DNA from 3 places in the Stenotrophomonas sp. YJH_SMC_81 genome. Region 1 is predicted to be linked to each of the others. Evidence: predicted binding sites of a transcription regulator. Region 1 holds the regulator's gene; each other region holds the start of a gene.

Region 1 (7,043 bases):
TACGATGTGGGGGAGGCCCGTGGAACATTCAAGCCACCTCCCGAACGCTGTGTTTCCGGTCGCCCGGCGCGTTCAGCGTCGGGCCGGGTCGCAGGTGATTCCCGCCGCCCGGCCCGGCAGGGTCAGTCGGCGGCCACCACCACCAGCGCCGGCCGCAGCAGGCGCTCGTTGAGCAGGTAGCCCTTCTGGAACACGGTCACCACGCTGCCCGGGGCAGCGCCCGGGGTCGGCGCCTGGCTGATGGCCTGGTGGTGCTCCGGGTTGAACGGCTGGCCGATCGGGTCCAGCAGGACCAGGCCGTTGTCGGCAGCGACCTTGAGCAGCTGCTTGTAGGTCAGCTCCAGGCCTTCGCGCAGCGGGTGCGGGTCGTCGCCGGCGGCCTTCAGGCCGGCATCCAGGCTGTCGAACACCGGCAACAGCTCGCCCAGCAGCTTCTCGTTGGCGAACTTGCGGGCCTGCTCGATGTCACGGGCAACACGCTTGCGCTGGTTTTCCAGGTCGGCGCGCTCACGCAGCGCATCGGCCTTGACCTGCTCGACTTCGGCGCGCAGGCGCTCGACTTCGTCGTTGACGCCGGCGGTGGCAGCCGCATCGGCGGCACTCTGCTGGGATTCGATATCTGGATGTTCGTGGTTCATGTCTGGGTCCCTGGCGGTCACTCTCCGCCTCCACCCACCCTAGTGTGGGCGGGATGCTGCGTTTCAAGCGTCGGATGTTCCCGGCGTGCGTCCGGCCGGCGAAAAGGCCGCGCCAAGCACATCGGCGGTGGCCTGGACCAGTGGGATCACCCGGTCGTAGGCCATCCGCTTGGGACCGATCACGCCCAGCACGCCCAGCACCTGGCCATTGGCGGTGTAAGGGGCAGTGACCAGCGAGACGCCCTGCAGCGGCATCATTCCGGTCTCTTCGCCGATGAAGATGCGCACCCCCGGCGCCTGGATGGTCCGCTCCAGCAGCTGCAGGATTTCGCGCTTGCTGGAGAACAGCTCGAACAGTTCGCGCAGGCGCTCCAGGTCGGACAGGTCCTGCACGCCCATCAAGCGGGTCTGCCCGGCCACCAGCATGTCGTCGGCCGCCGGCTGCAGGGCCTGCTCGGCCAGTTCGATGCTGTGGGCCAGCAACTGCTCCAGTTCGGACCGGGCGTCGCGCAGCTCCAGCAGCAGGCGGGTACGGATCTCGGCCATCGGCAGGCCGGCGAAATGCGCATTGAGGTAATTGGCGACCTGCTCCAGCTGGCCTGGCGCAAACTCCTGCCGGGTCTCGATCACCCGGTTCTGCACCTCGTTGTCGGCAAATACCAGGATCGCCAGCACCCGGCGCCCGTCCAGCGCCACGAAATCGATCTGGCGGAAGGCGAACTGCTCACGCCGCGGGGCGCTGACCACGCCGACGAAGTGGCTCATCGCCGACAGCAGCTCCGAGGCGCTGCCGAGCAGGGCCTGGGTACTGCCGCCGCCGGCCAGTTCCTGGCGCAACCGGGCCAGCTCGCCCTCGCCCGGCGGCTGCATCTGCAGCAGGCTGTCGACGAACACCCGGTAGCCATGCGCGGTCGGGACGCGGCCGGCCGAGGTATGTGGCGAGGCCAGCAGGCCCAGATCCTCCAGGTCGCCCAGGATGTTGCGGATGGTGGCCGGGCTGACCTCCAGGCCGGCCACGCGCGCCAGCGTCTGCGAGCCGACCGGCTCGCCGTCCTGGATGTATCGCGCGATCAGCGTGCGCAGCAGGTGGCGCGCACGCGGGGCAAGCTGGTCGGGAGAACCGTGCATGGAATCAACCTGTGAGACACGGACACTAGATAATGGCGGCGCATCGCCTTGGCAAGTCATTGGACCTCCCGCGCCCGCGTGCTAGCGTTGCGCGGCTGCTGACACCCCCTTACCCATGCTCAGACATCTTTCGATCAAGGATTTCGCCGTCGTCCGCGCCACCGAACTGGAGTTCGGGCCAGGCATGACCGTGGTTTCAGGCGAGACTGGCGCCGGCAAGTCGCTGATGGTCGACGCACTGGGCTTCCTGTCCGGCCTGCGCGCCGACAGCGGCGTGGTCCGCCATGGCGCCGCACGCGCCGAGCTTTCCGCCGAGTTCGCGCTGGAGCAGCTGCAGGCCGCCCGCCAGTGGCTGGCCGACAACGAGCTGGACGACGAGGACCAATGCCAGCTGCGCCGCGTAATCCGCGCCGACGGCGGCTCGCGGGCCTGGATCAATGGCCGCCCGGTGACGCTGGCACAGCTGGGCGACCTGGCCTCGCTGCTGGTGGAGATCCACGGCCAGCATGAACAGCAGGCGCTGCTGGCGCGCCCGTCGCAGCTGGCCCTGCTGGATGCCTATGCCGGCAACGAGAACGAGCGCCGCCAGGTGCGCCATGCCGCCGCGGCCTGGCAGGCACTGGTCGATGAATCGCTGGCGTTGTCGCAACAGGGCGACGTCAGTGACCGGATCGGCTTCCTGGAGCACCAGCTGCGCGAACTGGACCGCGAGGACCTTGAACCGGAGTCGATCGCCGCACTGGGTGCCAGCCACCGCCGCCAGGCCCACGCCAGCGCCCTGCTGAGCGCCTGCCAGGCGGCCAGCAACCAGCTCAACGGTGAAGACGGCAGCTCCGCGCTGGACCTGCTGCAGCAAGTGCGCCACGAGCTGTCGCGGCTGGTCGAGCACGACCCGCGCCTGGGCGAGGTGGACGGCCTGATCGAGAACGCCTCGATCCAGCTGCACGAAGCCCTGTCGCTGCTTGATCGCGTGCACGACGACCTCGACGCCGACCCGGAACAGTTCGAGGAGAACGAGCGCCGCCTCGGCCGCCTGCACGACCTGGCCCGCAAGCACCGCGTGCCGATGGACGAACTGGGCGCGCAGCGCGAGCGCATGCATGCCGAAGTGGAGCAGCTGCGTGGCGCCGACGAGCGCCTGCAGCGCCTGGCCGGCGAGATCGACAAGGCCGCCGCCGCCTGGCGCGTACAGGCTGAAGTGCTGACCGCCAGCCGCCGCAGCGCCGCCGCCGAACTGTCGGCCACCACCACCAGCATCATCGCCGAGCTGGGCATGGGCGGCGGCCAGTTCCTGATCGAACTGGAGCCACAGGACAGCGGCAAGCCCGACCCGCAGGGTGCCGAGCGCGTCGAGTTCCTGGTGGCGGCCAACGCCGGCCAGCCGCCGCGCGCCCTGCGCAAGGTGGCCTCGGGCGGTGAACTGTCACGCATCTCGCTGGCCATCGAAGTGGCCGCGCTGGACCTGGATGCAGTGCCAACCATGGTGTTTGACGAGGTCGACTCCGGCATCGGCGGCGCGGTGGCTGACATCGTCGGCCAGAAGCTGCGCGCGCTCGGCGAGAAGCGCCAGGTACTGTGCGTGACCCACCTGCCGCAGGTCGCTTCCAAGGGCCATGCCCATTACCGGGTCAGCAAGGCCCCGGTGGAAGGCATGACCCAGAGCGCAGTGGAAAAGCTGGACAACAAGGCGCGCGAGGAAGAGCTGGCGCGCATGCTCGGCGGCGTGGAAGTGAGCAAGGAAGCGCGCGCCGCCGCCCGCAAGCTGCTGCAGGCCTGAGGCCTGTTCACGGTTATCCACGCATGGCGTGGATCTACAACCCACCCGCACGGTAGTGCCGGCCGCTGGCCGGCAACCCAACACCGGTGGACGATGATCGTGAGGTTGCCGGCCAGCGACCGGCATTACCCCCGTGGCCGCGCCAGATCCACGTTCTCCACCAGGAAATCGAGGAACGCGCGCACCCGCAGCGGCAGGTAACCGCCCTGCCCCAGGAACACCGCGTGCACCTCTTCCAGGTCACCGGGATTGGCCTCTTCCAGCACCGGCAGCAAGCGCCCGGCAGCAATGTCCTCCTGCACCTGGAATGCCGCCAGCCGGGCCATGCCCAGCCCGCCCAGCACCAGCTGGCGCAGCGCATCGCCGTTGCTGGCGCGGGCATTGCCACTGGGCAGCAGCATCCGCTCGCGCCCCTCCTGCAGCAACGGCCACCCCTGCATCGCACGCGCGTGGCCGATGTCCAGCCGGTTGTGCGACTGCAGTTCCTCGGCAGTGCGTGGCAGCCCGTGCCGCTGCGCGTAGGCCGGTGCAGCCACGATCATCATCCGCGTCGCGCCCAGCCGTCGCGCCACCAGACTGGAGCTCTTCAGCGGCCCGGCCCGCACTGCCACGTCGGTGCGCTGCTCAAGCAGGTCGATCACCTCGTCGTTGAGGGTCAGGTCCACGCCCACCTGCGGGTTACGCTCAAGGAACGCCGGCAGCAGCGGCAACAGGAAATGGCGGCCAAACGGCACGTTGGAGTTGACCCGCAGCCGCCCGCGCGGCTCGGCATGGGCGCTGGCACAACGCTCGGCCTCCTCCAGGTCGGCCAGCACGCGCAGGCCACGCTCGTAGAACGCGCAGCCTTCCGGGGTCAGCTGCAGCTGGCGGGTGGAGCGTTGCAGCAGGCGCGTGCCCAGCCGTTGCTCCAGCCGCGCCACCAGCTTGCTCACCGCCGACGGGGTCATGTCCAGCGTTCGGGCGGCGGCGGAGAAGCCACCGGTCTCGATCACGCGCACGAACACTTCCAGTTCGCCGGATCGGTTGATGTCAGGTCGCGCCATGGCAATGAATCCAGTTCACAGATGATTGTCCATGCGCAGTCTAGTTCACAGATAAGCACGGAATCACCATGGCGGTCCCTCCACTCGGGACTGCCCGATGCACCGCTTGAGCCAGCTCACCGCCACCGCCCTGCTCGCCGTGTCCGGCGCCGCCAGTGCCGCATCCGCCCCGCACTGGGTCGCCAGCTGGCAGGCCAGCCCGCAGCCGGTCTGGAACGCGGATTTCCTGTTCCCGACCCTGGTCCCGGCCACACTGCAGGACCAGACCTTCCGCCAGACGGCGCGCATCAGCCTGGGCGGCCCGCGGCTGCGGGTGCGGCTGAGCAATGCCTACGGCACCCAGCCGCTGCGGATTGGAGCAGCCAGCGTGGCCGCACGCGCGGGCGCCATCCCGCAACCGCTCAGCTTCGGCGGCCAGCCCGGGGTGTTGATCGGGCCCGGTCAGGAACAGCTGAGCGATCCGCTCCCGCTGGCCACGGATGACCGCCAGGCAGTGCAGGTCAGCGTCTTTGTGCCGGGGCCGGCAACCGTTCAGACGTTCCATTGGGAAGGCCGCCAGACCAGTTGGATCGCCCCCGGCGACCAGAGCCGGGCCCAGGCCCTGAACGCAGCCAGCAGCACCACCGCCCGCCTGCTGCTGACCGGAATTGACGTCGAGGCCGGCGCCGACGCGCGCAGCGTGGTGGTGATCGGGGATTCGATCACCGACGGTGCCACCGCCAGCCTCGACCAGGACCAGCGCTGGACCGATCATCTGGCCGCGCGCCTGGCAGCGCGGGGCATAGCCGTGGTGAACGCCGGCATTTCCGGGGGGCGGCTGCTGCGCGACGGCATGGGTGAATCCGCCCTGGTCCGCTTCCGGCGCGACGCGCTGGACCAGCCTGCGGTATCCAGTGTGATCGTGCTGATGGGCATCAATGACATCAGCTGGCCAGGTACCGCATTCGCCCGCAACCAGGCCCGGCCCACGCTGGCCGAACTGCAGGCGGGGTATCGCACGCTGGCAGAACAGGCCCGCCACCGTGGCGTGCGGATCATTGGCGCCACCCTGCCGCCGTTTGCCGACGCCCTGCCCGGCACGCCACTGGACGACTACTACCACCCGGACAAGGATGCCCTGCGCCAGCGGATCAATGCCTGGCTGCGCACGGACAGCCCGTTCGACGCGGTGATTGACCTGGACGCGGCGCTGCGCGACCCGGCCGATCCCTCACGGATGGCCGCCGCCTACGACTCCGGCGACCACCTCCACCCGGGTGATGCCGGCAACCGGGCCATGGCCGAGGCGGTCGATCTTGAGGTGCTCATGGGGCCATCCACGCATGGCGTGGATCTACCGTAAGCAACGAAAAACCCCGGGCAGGCCCGGGGTTCCGTCGCATCCAGCTGGCCGGAACGGCTTACTTGCGCTTCTTGCGCACGTACAGCACCAGCGAGTGCTCTTCCAGCTCGTAGCCATGGTCTGCGGCGATCTTGCGCTGCAGCTCCTCGATCTCGTGGCTTTCGAACTCGATGATCTTGCCACTGTCCACGTCGACCATGTGGTCGTGGTGGCCGCCACGGTCCAGTTCGTAGACCGCCTGGCCGCCCTCGAAATTGTGCTTGAGCACGAGGCCGGCGGCCTCGAACTGGGTCAGCACCCGGTACACCGTGGCCAGGCCGATCTCGTCGCCGTGCTCCAGCAGCTGGCGGTAGATGTCTTCGGCGGTCATGTGATGCTGGTGGTGCTGGGCATTGCGCTGCTCGAGCAGCGCCAGGATCCGCATCCGCGGATGGGTCACCTTCAGGCCGACTTTACGCAGGTCGTGGGTTTCCATAGGTCTCCGTTCATTGGCGATTTAGCGCCAGCTGCCTCGGATTGGGTCGCGGTGGCACGCCGGGAGTGTATCATCGGTTTGATTTCCCCAACCGCCAGTCCCGATGCGCAATCTCCTGTTGGTCGCCGCCGTCGCCCTGTCCACCACCGGGTGCGGCATCATCTACAAGCAACCCATCTATCAGGGCAACCTGATCCGGGAAGATGCCGTGGCCAAGCTGCAGGTCGGGCAGAGCAAGCAGCAGGTCACCGCGCTGCTGGGCACCCCGTCCATTCCCGACCCGTTCCACGCCCAGCGCTGGGACTACACCTCCAGCCAGCGCGTGAACCGCCTGGGCCGTACCGAAGTGAAGAACTTCGTGGTGTTCTTCGAGAATGACACCGTGACCCGCTGGGAAGGCGATTACTTCCCGGGCAACGACAAGGCCCTGGCCCAGCAGACCGTGCGCCAGTTCGGCCGCAATCTGCCGAAGGACAAGAAGAAGAAGGGCCGCTGAGCCCCCTGCCCGTCCGCAGGTACGGCTGCCGGAATCAACCGCCGAGCGCGCGACGCCGGCGGTTATCCTTCGGATCTGCCAGCAGCGGGCGCAGCAGTTCGATGCGGTCGCCGTCCAGCAGAACCTGGTGCGGGCGTGCCACTA
Region 2 (7,043 bases), on a different contig from region 1:
GGGTAGCCACCGCTGCCGCCGCCCTGCCCATTGTTGGCTTCGGTGGCACGCTCGCCGCAGCTGGCATCGCACTTGGCGAACGGCTTGTTGCCACGGTCGGCGTTCCACTGCGCGTCGGTCAGGTACAGCATGTGGGTGTCGGTGTACGGCGCGTAGGGCAGGCCCTTGTCACCGGTGGTGGTGGCAAAGCCCAGCGAGTTCGGCCAAGTGTGCTCGCGGTTGTAGGTCAGGCCGCTGCCGGTGCCCGCACGATCACTGACCTTGGCGTAGCTGCGGTTGCGGTACGCATCGAGGATGCGGTTCGGGTTGTTCGGATCCTCGTCGGCGATTTCCAGGATGGTCCAGGTGCTGGTGCCCGAGCCGCTGTACGGGTAGGCGGTATGGCCCTTGATGGTGGCGTGCAGCGAGCAGCGCAGCTGGCTGGGGCTGCTGGTGTTGACCCTGGAGTAGTAGCCGGCCGGCACGCCCGGGTTGCCCGGGTCCGGATTGCCGCCGGTGCTGGCCACGGTGAAGGCGATGCGGCTGTCGGCGGCCGGATGCGCGCCCTGCAGGTCGGTGATGCGCGCAGCGCGGATGTCGAAGCGGCAGGCTTCACCGGCCACCAGCGCGGTGTTGGTGGACAGCTTCACGCTGCGGCCGCTGGCCGGGAAGGTCAGCGGCACGGTGCCGGAGGTGCCGCAGCTCAGGGCGAAGGCGCCACTGGCCAGGTTCACCGTCTCGCTGAACACCACTTCCAGGTCGGCGGCAGCCGGGAAGGTGCTGCTGCCCTGCGCCGGGGTGGTGGTGGAGACTGACGGCGGCGTGTTAGGGCCTGGCGTGCCGCCGCCGCTGAAGGTCTGGCCGTTGTTGCAGCTGCCGAACGTCTGGCCGGCCGATTCGGCCCAGGTGAAGTGGGCGTACTGGCTGCCGCTGCCGGTCAGCTGCAGCGAGGTGCCCGGCGCGGTGCTGTTGCTTTCGGCCACCGGGATGTTCTGGCTGGTCATGCCCGCGGCAGGGCCACCGGAGGCGGTGATGGCGCCCTCGTAGCTGAGGAACTGGACCACCTTGCCGCTGGCATCGACCAGGGCGATGCCGTCGTTCGGACCATTCTGGAGGCCGTTGGTCGGATAGTTGACCACGGCGATGGTGGCGCTGCCGCAGCCGGCGGCGGTGCCGGCCGGGACCGGATTGTTGGCGTAGACGGTGGCGGCCGACGGGTTGCTGCCGTTGTAGAGGTACAGGCGGTAGCCGGACAGGTCCTCACCGGCAGTGGCTACGACCTCGATCGCTTCGCCGACGTCACCGGCGGCGGTGCTGTCGTCGTAGTGCAGTTCATTGATGAAGACCTCGGCCTGGACCGGCGCAGCGGCCAGCGCCAGCAGGCAGGCGGCGGCAAGCGGGGACAGCAATCGCATCGACTACTCCTTGTGATTGGGAATGCCTGACCGAGCCTAAGGCCGATCCAGTGACACTTTGTCGTAAATGAACGTCAGATATCTGACAGTGCGACGCTTGTCACCGAAATTGATCTGGACCGACGCCCTGGCCGAGGCGCGCGGGCGAAAAAATTTTTTCATTCCGCCCTTGAAAGGGGGCGGCAGGGCTCCATCTCTGCCCTGCTCCCGACGTTGTCGGGTTTCTTCACGTGCGGTTCTGGCACTCGCCTGGGGTGAGTGCTAACATCGCCGGACTTTTTTAGACCAATCAATCACTTAAGAGGTCTCCTATGAGCATCAAGCCGCTGCACGACCGCGTTGTGGTCAAGCCGATCGAAGCCGACGAAATCTCCGCCGGTGGCATCGTCATCCCCGACTCGGCCAAGGAAAAGTCCACCAAGGGTGAGGTCGTGGCCGTCGGCCCGGGCAAGCCGCTGGACAACGGCAACGTGCGCGCGCCGTCGCTGAAGGTCGGCGACAAGGTCATCTACGGCCAGTACGCCGGCAGCTCGTACAAGAGCGAAGGCGTCGAATACAAGGTCCTGCGCGAAGACGACGTGCTCGCCGTCATCGGCTGAGCTTCGGCGCGACCTGTTTCAACCTGATCCCAAACTCCCAGCCGCCGGGCCTCGTCCGGCGCTACCAATGAGGTAAATGCAATGGCTGCCAAGGATATTCGTTTCGGTGAAGACGCCCGTTCGCGCATGGTGCGCGGCGTCAATGTTCTCGCCAATGCCGTCAAGGCCACCCTGGGCCCGAAGGGCCGCAACGTCGTGCTGGAAAAGAGCTTCGGCGCCCCGACCATCACCAAGGACGGCGTCTCCGTCGCCAAGGAAATCGAACTGGCTGACAAGTTCGAGAACATGGGCGCGCAGATGGTGAAGGAAGTCGCGTCGCGCACCAACGACGATGCCGGCGACGGCACCACCACCGCCACCGTGCTGGCCCAGGCCCTGATCCGCGAAGGCGCCAAGGCCGTTGCCGCCGGCATGAATCCGATGGACCTCAAGCGCGGTATCGACAAGGCCGTTTCGGCTGCCGTCGCCGAGCTGAAGAACATCTCCAAGCCGACCGCCGACGACAAGGCGATTGCCCAGGTCGGTACCATCTCGGCCAACTCGGATGAGTCGATCGGCCAGATCATCGCTGACGCGATGAAGGAAGTCGGCAAGGAAGGCGTCATCACCGTTGAAGAAGGCTCGGGCCTGGACAACGAGCTGGACGTGGTCAAGGGCATGCAGTTCGACCGCGGCTACCTGTCGCCGTACTTCATCAACAACCAGCAGTCGCAGACCGCTGACCTGGATGACCCGTTCATCCTGCTGCACGACAAGAAGATCTCCAACGTCCGTGACCTGCTGCCGGTGCTGGAAGGCGTCGCCAAGGCCGGCAAGCCGCTGCTGATCGTGGCCGAGGAAGTTGAAGGCGAAGCGCTGGCGACCCTGGTGGTCAACACCATCCGTGGCATCGTCAAGGTCGTGGCCGTCAAGGCCCCGGGCTTCGGCGACCGTCGCAAGGCGATGCTGGAAGACATGGCCGTGCTGACCGGCGGCACCGTGATCTCCGAAGAAGTCGGCCTGTCGCTGGAAAAGGCCACCATCAAGGACCTGGGCCGCGCCAAGAAGGTGCAGGTCTCCAAGGAGAACACCACCATCATCGACGGCGTCGGCGACAAGGCCAACGTTGATGCACGCGTGGCGCAGATCAAGACCCAGATCCAGGACACCTCCTCGGATTACGATCGCGAGAAGCTGCAGGAACGCGTGGCCAAGCTGGCCGGCGGCGTTGCGGTGATCAAGGTCGGCGCCTCGACCGAAATCGAAATGAAGGAAAAGAAGGATCGCGTCGACGACGCCCTGCACGCCACCCGTGCAGCCGTTGAAGAAGGCGTGGTCCCGGGCGGCGGCGTTGCCCTGGTCCGCGCGATCACCGCGCTGGCCGGCCTGAAGGGTGCCAACGAAGACCAGAACCACGGCATCCAGATTGCCCTGCGTGCGATGGAAGCCCCGCTGCGCGAGATCGTGGCCAACGCTGGCGACGAGCCGTCGGTCATCATCAACAAGGTCAAGGAAGGCACCGGCAGCTTCGGCTACAACGCGGCCACCGGCGAGTTCGGCGACATGCTGCAGTTCGGCATCCTGGACCCGACCAAGGTGACCCGTTCGGCCCTGCAGAACGCGGCCTCGATCGCCGGCCTGATGATCACCACCGAAGCCATGGTTGCCGAAGCTCCGAAGAAGGACGAGCCGGCCATGGGCGGCGCTGGTGGCATGGGTGGCATGGGCGGCATGGGCGGCATGGACTTCTAAGTCCACGCCTCCGGCGGTCGTTGCCGGCCTCGGTCGGCACGCCTTCCCGATGTGATGTAAAGAAGAACCCCGCCGCAAGGCGGGGTTTTTCGTTGCCCGGTTGCCGTCGCCGCAGTGCATCGCTACGCTCGGTAACCATGCCTACCTCGTTCATCGTCGTTGACGACTTCCTTTCTCCCGCCGATGCGCAGGGGTTGCGCCAGGCGGCACTGGGCCTGGACTATCCCGTCCAGGAGGGCGCATTCCCCGGCCGCAATTCACAGCAGCGGCTGGAGTTGGAGGGACTGTCCGGTGCGGTCTCGCGACTGGTCAACGAACCGCTGCGGCCGGTCAACCCGCTGCAGTCGCACGGCAAGTTCCGCCTTACCCTCGCCGGCGACATCGGCCGCGCCAAGGTACACGCCGACCACTCGCACTGGTCGGGCATTCTCTACCTGAGTGCACCGGAGCACTGCGAGGGCGGCACCGAGTTCTTCCGCCATCGCCGTACCGGCACCGAGCGCATGGCCCTGGACGCGGCGGAGCTGGCCGCATTGGGCTACGCCAACGGCGGCGACATGCATCGCGACATCATCGAGCGCGACAGCAACGACGACAGCCAGTGGGAAATGACCATGCGCATTCCGATGCGCTTCAACCGGCTGGTGCTGCTGCGGCCCTGGTTCTGGCACACCGCCGGGCCAGCGTTCGGTGATCGACCGGAGAATGGCCGGCTGGTATACCTGATGTTCTTCGAGCAGGCGCGTTGAAGAGTGCCATCCACGCTTGGCGTGGATGCTCCTCTCCCAGCCGCGTTCGCCATGCAGGCGTCATCGCACCCTCATTCGACGAATGCCTTCGCCGCGCCATACTCCCACTGCCACGGCACGCCGGTATCGCCCAGTACGAATGCCACCAGTGCCGGGAACGCAGCTTCCGCCCGTACATCGTTGCCCAGAATCACCACGCAGCGTTTGTGCCGTTCGATGCACACCAGCGTGTTGCCGACCGCATCGTCGTGGCCGCCCTTGTAGAAACCTGCGCCCTGCGGGCCGCGGAACGTCACCACGCCCAAACCCGCGGCCAGATCCTTGCGTTGCTGCGCCACGGGCAGCTCCGGCTGCAGCGTGGGGAACTGGCTGGCGGTGGTGATCGGCAGCTGCGGCCGCACCAGTTCCCTGCGCATTGCAGGCGACAGCCCATCGCCGCGGACATAGCCGGCGGCGAAGCGCGCCATGTCGGCGATGGTGGTATCCATCGAACCGGCCGCACGCACGCGGCTGCGTTCATCGTGCGGCTCGGCCGTGCCTTCCGCTGTCCAGCCATCGGCCAGGTTGGCGGCGAAATCCTCACGCCACATCATGCTGGTGCGGACCATGCCGAAGCGGTCGAATACCTGCCGCTGCATCAATGCACCCACGTCCTGGCCCAGCCGTCCACGCTCGATCACGAACTGCAACAGGATCAGCCCTTCGCCGGAATACCCATAACGACTGCCCGGATCGAAGTGGAACTTCAGGCGGCCATCCGGTTCGAGAAAGCCGAAGTTGGCGAAGCCACTGGAATGGTTGAGCAGCAGGCGCGGGGTGAGCTGGCGCCAGCGCGCATCATCGGCCAGTACGCTGTAGTCGGCGTACTTCTTCGGCTCTGGCGGGTAGTCCGGCAGCGGCTTGTCCAGCGCCGTGGCGATGCTGGCGTCCAGCTCGATCCGCGCGTCCTGGGCAAGCTGTGCGACCAGGTGGCCGAACGCCATCTTGGTCAGCGAGGCGGCGTACATCACGGTATCGGTGCGCAGTGGCTCGCCTGCGGCGTTGCGTTCGCCGTAGGCGGCCACGTGTACCACCTTGCCGCCATCGATCACCGCCAGCGCCATCCCGCGCGCATGCGCCGCCTGCATCAGCCGCTGTGCTTCGGCATCGATGCGCGCGGGCGAGGGTAGCGGCGGCGCGGCCAGCACGGCCGGCGGGAGCAGCGTCAGCAACAGCAGGACAGCACGGCGCATGCGTGGAACTCCTGGCGGGACGTGGCGCGATGCTACGCCTGCCAGCTCCCGCCGTCATGCGCCGGATGTCAGCCGGGTCGGCGCAGGCAGATCCGCGCGGCACCCGCACCGATGTCCACCTGGCCACCGCGCATCGCGTCGGCACCGAGGATTAAGGCCGGTCGCGCCTCCAGGCCGATCGCCCTGAACACCGGCAGTTCGCTGATCCGGACCTCCATCGGCGGGTGCTGCCAGTTGCCGCCGGTCATGCCGGGCAGGGTGTACAGCCAGGTTGCCTGCGCACCGCCACCCAGCCCCTCGGTGCCCTCTTCACGTGCACGCACCCGAGCATCGCTGCCGTCGGTGCGCAGGCCCAGTGCGCGGGCTGCTTCGGCGTTGAGGACGGTCTGCGCGGCACCGGTGTCGACCACGGCGATGGCATCCACGCCGGGCGTACCCAAGGCAAGCGAGATGAAGCCGAACTGGCGCAGGCCGTCATCGCGGCCGGGCAGCGCATTGGGTTGGCAACCCGGCCCTTCCAGGTCCAAGCCGCCGGGTGTCCACAGCGCCAGTTGATTGCGGCCGAAGTCCCAACGAGTGTCCCAGCGCCCGGTCAGGTCGTTGCCGATCAAGCCGTCAATGGCCGGATCATCGCCCTTCGCCAGCGATGACAGGTCGACCTGCATGCCGCTGGCCTTCAATTGCCAGCTGCCCAGCTGCCACGCTGTGCTGCGCATGCGCTGCAACTGCGCCGCCTTCGCGCTCGCGCCCTGGGCCTGCGACACTGCCGCTTCCGCATCCTGCAAACCGTAGCGCCGCACTACGCGTGCATCGACCAGGGTTGCCCCGGCGGCACTGTCGACCACGAAGCGCAGCGGCTCTGAACGCCCGTCCAGCGAGACGGCCACTGCCGGATGACCGCCCTGCATCCACATCGGCAGGACGTGCTCGGCGGCATCGGAGGCGAGCGCCGGCAAGGGGATGGCGAACAGGGGCAGCAGGAACAGGCGCAAGGGGAGACTCCGCAGTGATCGTGGGCGGCCATTGGCGCGCAGCGGCGTATCACCGCGATATCGGCATTGATACCGTCCTGATACACAGGTGCGGGATACTGAGGCAATGAACACTCCCATCCGCGTCATCGTCGTCGATGACGATGCCAGCATTCGTGACGCCATCGCCGACCACCTGCTGCTGCACGGCTACCAGGTGCGTGTGGCGGCGGATGCAACAGCGCTGGACGTGTTGCTGCAGGTTGAACGTCCTGACCTGATCATCCTCGACTGGATGATGCCCGGTGAGGATGGCCTGTCGGTATGCCGCCGGCTGCAGGCGCGGGCGATCCCGATCCTGATGCTG
Region 3 (7,043 bases), on a different contig from region 1:
ATGCTGCGTTCGGCGGCCAAGAACTTCGCCCGCGTGGCAGTGGCCACCGACCCGTCGCAGTACCCCGAGCTGCTGGCCTCGCTGGAGGCCAACAGCGGCCAGCTGACGGCTGCCACCCGCTTCGCGTTCTCGGTGGCCGCGTTCAACCGCGTCGCCCAGTACGATGCGGCGATCAGCAACTACCTGTCGGCGGTCACCGCCACCGACGCCGCCGTGCCGGCCCGTGCCGAATACCCGGCGCAGATGAACTCCACCTTCGTGAAGGTGAGGGACCTGCGCTACGGCGAGAACCCGCACCAGAGCGGCGCGTTCTACCGCGACCTGTACCCGGTCCCGGGCACGCTGGCCACCTTCCAGCAGCTGCAGGGCAAGGAGCTGAGCTACAACAACCTGGCCGATGCCGATGCGGCGTGGGAATGCGTGCGCCAGTTCGATGCGCCGGCCTGCGTCATCGTCAAGCACGCCAACCCGTGCGGCGTGGCCGTCGGCGCCGGCAACGGCGATGCCTACGAGCTGGCCTACGCCACCGACCCGACCAGCGCCTTCGGCGGCATCATCGCCTTCAACACGCCGCTGGACGCCGCCACCGCCAAGGTGATCCTGGACCGCCAGTTCGTGGAGGTGCTGATTGCCCCGGACTACGAGCCGGCCGCGCTGGAGTACGCGCAGAAGAAGGCCAACGTACGCGTGCTGCGCATCCCGCATGGCGACGGTCTGAACAACTTCGACAGCAAGCGCGTCGGCTCGGGCCTGCTGCTGCAGTCGTCAGACAACCGCGGCATGACCCGCGACGAGCTGAAGGTGGTCAGCAAGCTGGCGCCGACCGACAAGCAGTTCACCGACCTGCTGTTTGCCTGGAAGGTGGCCAAGTTCGTGAAGTCCAACGCGATCGTCTACGCCAAGGACAACCGCACCATCGGTGTCGGCGCCGGCCAGATGAGCCGCGTGTACTCGGCCCGCATCGCCGGCATCAAGGCCGCCGACGCGAACCTGGTGGTCGAGGGTTCGGTGATGGCCTCCGATGCGTTCTTCCCGTTCCGCGACGGCATCGATGCCGCCGCTGCCGCCGGCATCAAGGCGGTTATCCAGCCGGGCGGTTCGATGCGCGATGCCGAAGTGATCGCCGCCGCCGACGAACATGGCCTGGCCATGGTGTTCACCGGCGTGCGCCACTTCCGCCACTGATCCGCATCACCAAGCCGGGCCCTGCCCGGCTTTTCTTTTCCGTATCCGAGAACCCTGTCCCATGAAGATCCTCGTCATCGGCTCCGGCGGCCGCGAACACGCCCTGGCATGGAAGCTGGCCCAGTCCTCCCGTGTCACCGACGTGATCGTGGCGCCCGGCAACGCCGGTACCACCAGCGAAGACAAGTGCCGCAACGTGGCGGTGAAGGTGACCGATATCGACGGCCTGCTGGCGCTGGCCCAGGCTGAAGGCGTGGCGTTGACCGTGGTCGGCCCGGAAGTACCGCTGGTGGCCGGTGTGGTCGACCGCTTCCGCGCCGCCGGCCTGCGCATCTTCGGGCCGACCGCCGCCGCCGCGCAGCTGGAAGGCAGCAAGGCCTACGCCAAGGACTTCCTGGCCCGCCACAACATCCCCACCGCGTTCTATGCCGTGCACACCGACGTGGACGCTGCCCTGGCCTACATCCGCGAGAAGGGTGCACCGATCGTGGTCAAGGCCGATGGCCTGGCCGCCGGCAAGGGCGTGATCGTCGCAATGACGTTGGCCGAGGCCGAAGACGCGGTGCGTGACATGCTCTCCGGCAACGCGTTCGGCGATGCCGGCGCCCGCGTGGTGATCGAGGAATTCCTCGATGGCGAGGAAGCCAGCTTCATTTCGATGGTGGACGGCGTGCATGCGCTGCCGATGGCCACCTCGCAGGACCACAAGCGCGTCGGCGACGGCGACACCGGCCCCAACACGGGTGGCATGGGCGCGTACTCGCCAGCGCCGGTAGTGACGCCGGAGGTGCATGCACGCGTGATGCGCGAAGTGGTGAACCCGACCGTGCAGGGCATGATCGCCGACGGCATCCCGTTCACCGGTTTCCTCTACGCCGGCCTGATGATCGATGCCAGCGGCGCGCCGAAGGTAATTGAATTCAACGTGCGCTTCGGCGATCCGGAAACCCAGCCGGTGATGCTGCGCCTGCAGTCGGACCTGGTCGAGCTGGTGGAAGCGGCGATTGATGGCCGCCTGGACCAGGTAGAAGCGCAGTGGGATGCGCGCCCGTCACTGGGCGTGGTGCTGGCCGCGAAGCCCTACCCGGAAGCGCCGATCACCGGTGACGTGATTTCCGGCCTGGGCGACGTGCCGGCCAGCGCCAAGGTGTTCCATGCCGGTACGGCATTGGATGCGCAGGGCCAGGTGGTCAGTGCCGGTGGCCGCGTGCTGTGCGTGGCCGCACTGGGCGACAGCGTGCGCGACGCACAGGCCAATGCCTATGCCGGCGTGGCCAAGGTGACCTGGGCCAACGCGTTCCACCGCACCGACATCGGCTGGCGCGCGATCGCACGCGAGGGCTGAGGCCGCGCCGCGGCCACGCATGGCGTGGCTCTACTGACACTGGGTAGATCCACGCCATGCGTGGATGGGAACGCCACCAAAAAGGAAAGGCCCGGCAATGCCGGGCCTTTTCCTGGCTTCAACGCCATCCCGCCTTACGCGGTGAACAGCGCCTTCATCTTCTTCAGCGCGTTCGCCTCGACCTGGCGGATGCGCTCGGCGGACACGCCGTACTCGTCGGCCAGCTCCTGCAGCGTCACCTTGCTGTCGGCATCCAGCCAGCGACGACGGATGATGTCGCGCGAACGCGCATCCAGTTCGGCCAGGCCTTCGCGCAGCAGCTGCATCTGGTTGTCTTCGCTGTCCTCGCGCTCGTAGGCCATCGACGGGTCTTCGTCATCGGCAACCAGGAACGCAGCCGGCGACGGCGGGGCGTGCTCGTTGTCCTCGTCGGTCGGCGCATCGAAACCGATATCGCGACCGGACAGGCGCGATTCCATTTCCATGACCTCGCGCTCGGACACGTTCAGGTCCTTGGCCACCGCGCTGACTTCCGCCGCGTTCATCCAGCCCAGGCGCGTCTTCGACTTGCGCAGGTTGAAGAACAGCTTGCGCTGCGCCTTGGTGGTGGCGACCTTCACGATGCGCCAGTTCTTCAGGATGAACTCGTGCATTTCGGCACGGATCCAGTGCACGGCGAAGGAGACCAGGCGCACGCCCATGTCCGGGTCGAAGCGCTTGACCGCCTTCATCAGGCCGATGTTGCCTTCCTGGATCAGGTCGCCCAGCGCGAGGCCGTAGCCGTTGTAGCCGCGGGCCACGTGCACCACGAAGCGCAGGTGCGAATGCACCAGCTCGCGGGCGGCGTCCAGATCGTTGCCGTCGCGGAAGCGACGGGCCAGGTCCTGTTCGTCATCGACCGACAGCACCGGGATCTGGTGCACGGCACCGATGTAGGCGTCCAGCGAACCGAGCGCACTGGGAATCGGGAGATTGTTTGCCACAAGGGCAGTAGAGGTGTTCTGGCTCATAGGCACCCATCTTAGCAGTCCGGGATTTGGACTGCTAAAGGAGGAAAAAGTTCCAGCATCCTATTGATGCAACACTGGTCCCAAACAGAGCCCTACCGTAGCGCGATTTGATGACAGTGGCGAGCATGCTTTTCGGGATTCACAATCCCTTGGAATTCAAGCAATTACCTGGCAGAAACCTGCCGATTTCAGTCAAGCGGAGCTGAACGGGCCGTTCTGAAGGCCCATTCAGGCCCGGAGACGTTGCCCGATGTTCAGGCCCAGCAGCCCGCCGGTGCTCAGAGCGCCGAACGCGGCGGCAGCGACCAGTCGATCGGGGCCTGGCCGCGGCGCTGCAGGTACTCGTTGGCCATCGAGAAATGCCGGCAGCCGAGGAAGCCACGATGGGCCGACAGCGGCGACGGGTGCGGCGACTTCAGCACGCGATGGCGACGGGTGTCGATGACCTTGCCCTTCTGCTGCGCATAGGCGCCCCACAGCAGGAACACCAGGCCTTCGCGTTCGCGGTTGAGCACGTCCACCACGTGATCGGTGAAGCCCTCCCAGCCACGCCCCTGGTGGGCACCAGCCTTGCCCTCTTCCACCGTCAGCACGGCATTGAGCAGCAGCACCCCACGTTGCGCCCACGGAATCAGGCAGCCGTGGTCCGGGCGCGGGATGCCGAGATCGCTCTCGATCTCCTTGTAGATGTTCAGCAGCGACGGCGGCACCGGCACGCCCGGCGGCACCGAGAAACTCAGGCCATGCGCCTGGCCGCGGCCGTGGTACGGGTCCTGCCCGAGGATCACCACCTTCACCTGCTCGAACGGCGTGGCGTCGAACGCGGCGAAGATCTGCGGGCCGGGCGGGAACACCGCCGCGCCACTGGCCTTGCGCTGGCGCAGGAAGCTGGACAGCTCGCGCATCTGCGGCTGCAGCAGGTAATCGCCGACATGCTGCTTCCAGCTCGGTTCCAGCTGGATCGTCGGGGTGTCGGCTACTTCATCCATCATCGGATCAGGGGTCCATCGTTCAATCGGGCCAGGCGCAGCTGGAACAACACCTTGGTGACCAGCAGCCGCTCTTCGATCGGCTTGAGCACCAGGTCATTGGCACCGGACTGCAGCAGCCCGGTCTGGTTGTGCGGGTTGCCATCACCGGTCATCACCAGCACCGGCAGGCGGCGCTTGCCGTAACCGAAGTCCACGCGCACGCGCTGCACCACGTCGCGCCCGCTCAGTTCGCCCTTCAGGGTGACATCGGTCAGCACCAGGTCGATGCGGTGGCGGCTGCGGCCCAGCGACTCGGCAGTGAGCAGGGTGAATGCCTCTTCGGCGCTGACCACGTGCAGTACGTTCAACTGCTGGCGCTCGAGCATGCGCTTGGTGGCCTCGGCCACCACGCGGCTGTCTTCGATATAGAGGATGGTGGCGCCGGGGATGGTCTGCGGCTGCACATAGCCACGGATGAAGGTCGCCAGTGCCTCATGGCCCAGCGCCTTGTCGAAATAGTCGGTGACGTACTCGGTGAAGCGTCGCTGCTCCAGGTGCTGCTGGGCATCGCCGGACACAACGATCACCGGCACATAGGCCTGGCCGGCGGCTTCGCGCACCATCCGCGCCAGCGCCAGGCCGTCGCCATCGCGCAGGGTCAGCGAGGTCGTCACCAGGTCCACCGGGCCCTGCGCCAGCGCCTGCTGCGCATCCTCGATGCTGTCGCAGCCGATCACCTCCACGCCCGGCAGGTCACGCTGCAGGACATCGGCGATCAGTTTGCGGACCAGCTTCGAACCATCGACCACCATCACCCGCGTCGCGGGCCCTTCAAGGTGCTTCAGCGCTTGCGGTTGCATGCCGGTCTCAGGTGTCGGTCGGACGGGTCTGGCGGAGGAAGTGGCCGGTCACCAGCCAGGCGCCCAGCCAGCCCAGCAGCAGCGTGCCGACCAGGACCAGGCCGCCGTGCAGCAGGTCCAGGCCATGCAGCACGAACGGGCTGCCGTAGCTGCGCGAGAGTTCGGCCAGCGGCACGCGCAGGGCGGCACCGGCGGCGCCGATCAGGGCCAGCGCTACCGCGCCGGCGCCCAGCCCGTACCACGCGCCCAGGTACAGGAACGGGCGGCGGATGAAGCCATCGCTCGCGCCGAGCAGCTGCAGCACGCCGATCTCTTCGCGACGGGCCTGGATGTCAAGGCGCACGGTGTTGCCGACCACCAGCGCGGCGCCCACGCCGAGCAGCACCGACAGCACCTGCACCAGACGTGCACCGAACGCCAGCCAGGCGTCCAGGCGCTGGCGCCACAGCGCATCGTGCTGCACCAGATCGGCCTCGGGCAGGCTTTCCAGCGCGCGCGCCAGGCGTGCGTCGTCCTTGCCCTGGCCCGGGGTGATCACCAGCAGCGAGGGCAACGGATTGTCGTTGAGCGCATCGATCGCCTCACCGAGGCCGGCATCACGCAGTTCCTGCAGGCCCTGCTCGGGTGTGCGCACATTCACTTCGGCCACGTCATCGCGGTCGCGCAGCTGGCCGGCCAGGCGAAGCGCACCGGGACCATCGATGTTGCCCTTCAGGAACACGTTGATGTCGCGCGACTGCTGCACGCTGCCGGCGAACTGCTTGAGGTTGTCCAGCGCGATCGACAGCCCCAGCGGCAACGCCAGGGCCAGCGCCATGACCATCACGGTCAGCAGGGTCGCCCACGGCTTGCGGCAGGCGCGGCCCAGGCTGAACACCACGCTGTGCACGTGGTGCTGGAACCAGACGCCCACGCGCGACGGGGCGGCGGCTTCGCTGTTTTCGTTCTTCGCCATCGGTTACTCCGCCAGGTCCTGCGGCGAGATGTCATCCACCAGCCGGCCGTGGTCGAGGATCAATACGCGCTTGCGCATGCGGCGCAGCAGCGGCAGGTCGTGGCTGACCACCAGCACGCTGGTGCCGCGCGAGGGCAGCTCGGCGAACAGGGCCATGATCTCCGCTGCCAGGGTCGGGTCGAGATTGCCGGTCGGCTCATCGGCCACCAGCAGCTTGGGCTCGCCGACGATGGCGCGGGCGATGCCGACGCGCTGCTGCTCGCCGGCCGACAGCTGCGAGGGCAGTGCCTTCTCACGATGGCCCAGGCCCATGCGCTCGAGCACTGAACGCACGCGCTTGTTGATGTCGCCACGGCGGGTACCACGCAGGATCAGCGGCAGCGCCACGTTCTCGGCAATCGAGCGGTCCATCAGCAGGCGGTGGTCCTGGTAGACCGCCCCCACCGCGCGTCGGTGGCGCGGCACGTCGCCGCCGCGCACCTTCAGCAGGTTGCGCTCGTCGAACACCACCGCGCCACGGCTGGGCCGCTCGTCCAGGTGGATCAACTTGAGCAGCGTACTTTTACCCGCACCGGAATGGCCGGTGACGAACAGCATCTCGCCCGGCGCGACCTCGAAGCTGACATCGGTCAGTGCCTCGTGGCCACCGGCGTACTGTTTGCTGACATTGTCGAAGCGCAGGACACTCATGCCCCGATTATGCAGGACCGGCGCGAC

Evidence for each region. The regulator HrcA, encoded in region 1, represses chaperone genes, less so after heat shock. The targets are predictions, from matches to a motif close to TTNGCACTCNNNNNNNNNGAGTGCNAA.
Region 2: a site for HrcA is predicted at 1,633-1,659, ahead of AC5P8U_RS04600 (co-chaperone GroES). Genes of this name have one in related genera too.
Region 3: a site for HrcA is predicted at 3,552-3,578, ahead of rpoH (RNA polymerase sigma factor RpoH). Genes of this name have one in related genera too.

Annotation. Positions count from the first base shown of each region.
Region 1 is NZ_JCAFUB010000003.1:35,075-42,117, reverse strand. It holds gene grpE (nucleotide exchange factor GrpE) at 123-638, opposite strand; gene hrcA (heat-inducible transcriptional repressor HrcA) at 702-1,766, opposite strand; gene recN (DNA repair protein RecN) at 1,882-3,543, shown strand; gene AC5P8U_RS06730 (LysR family transcriptional regulator) at 3,669-4,586, opposite strand; gene AC5P8U_RS06725 (SGNH/GDSL hydrolase family protein) at 4,684-5,928, shown strand; gene fur (ferric iron uptake transcriptional regulator) at 5,987-6,403, opposite strand; gene AC5P8U_RS06715 (outer membrane protein assembly factor BamE) at 6,507-6,899, shown strand; gene AC5P8U_RS06710 (RnfH family protein) at 6,934-7,043, opposite strand, start outside.
Region 2 is NZ_JCAFUB010000002.1:219,147-226,189, forward strand. It holds gene AC5P8U_RS04595 (endonuclease) at 1-1,394, opposite strand, end outside; gene AC5P8U_RS04600 (co-chaperone GroES) at 1,706-1,993, shown strand; gene groL (chaperonin GroEL) at 2,075-3,724, shown strand; gene AC5P8U_RS04610 (DUF6445 family protein) at 3,862-4,473, shown strand; gene AC5P8U_RS04615 (serine hydrolase domain-containing protein) at 4,545-5,705, opposite strand; gene AC5P8U_RS04620 (aspartyl protease family protein) at 5,774-6,697, opposite strand; gene AC5P8U_RS04625 (response regulator) at 6,804-7,043, shown strand, end outside.
Region 3 is NZ_JCAFUB010000002.1:180,503-187,545, reverse strand. It holds gene purH (bifunctional phosphoribosylaminoimidazolecarboxamide formyltransferase/IMP cyclohydrolase) at 1-1,185, shown strand, start outside; gene purD (phosphoribosylamine--glycine ligase) at 1,247-2,530, shown strand; gene rpoH (RNA polymerase sigma factor RpoH) at 2,665-3,540, opposite strand; gene ung (uracil-DNA glycosylase) at 3,819-4,532, opposite strand; gene AC5P8U_RS04415 (response regulator) at 4,529-5,371, opposite strand; gene ftsX (permease-like cell division protein FtsX) at 5,379-6,326, opposite strand; gene ftsE (cell division ATP-binding protein FtsE) at 6,330-7,016, opposite strand.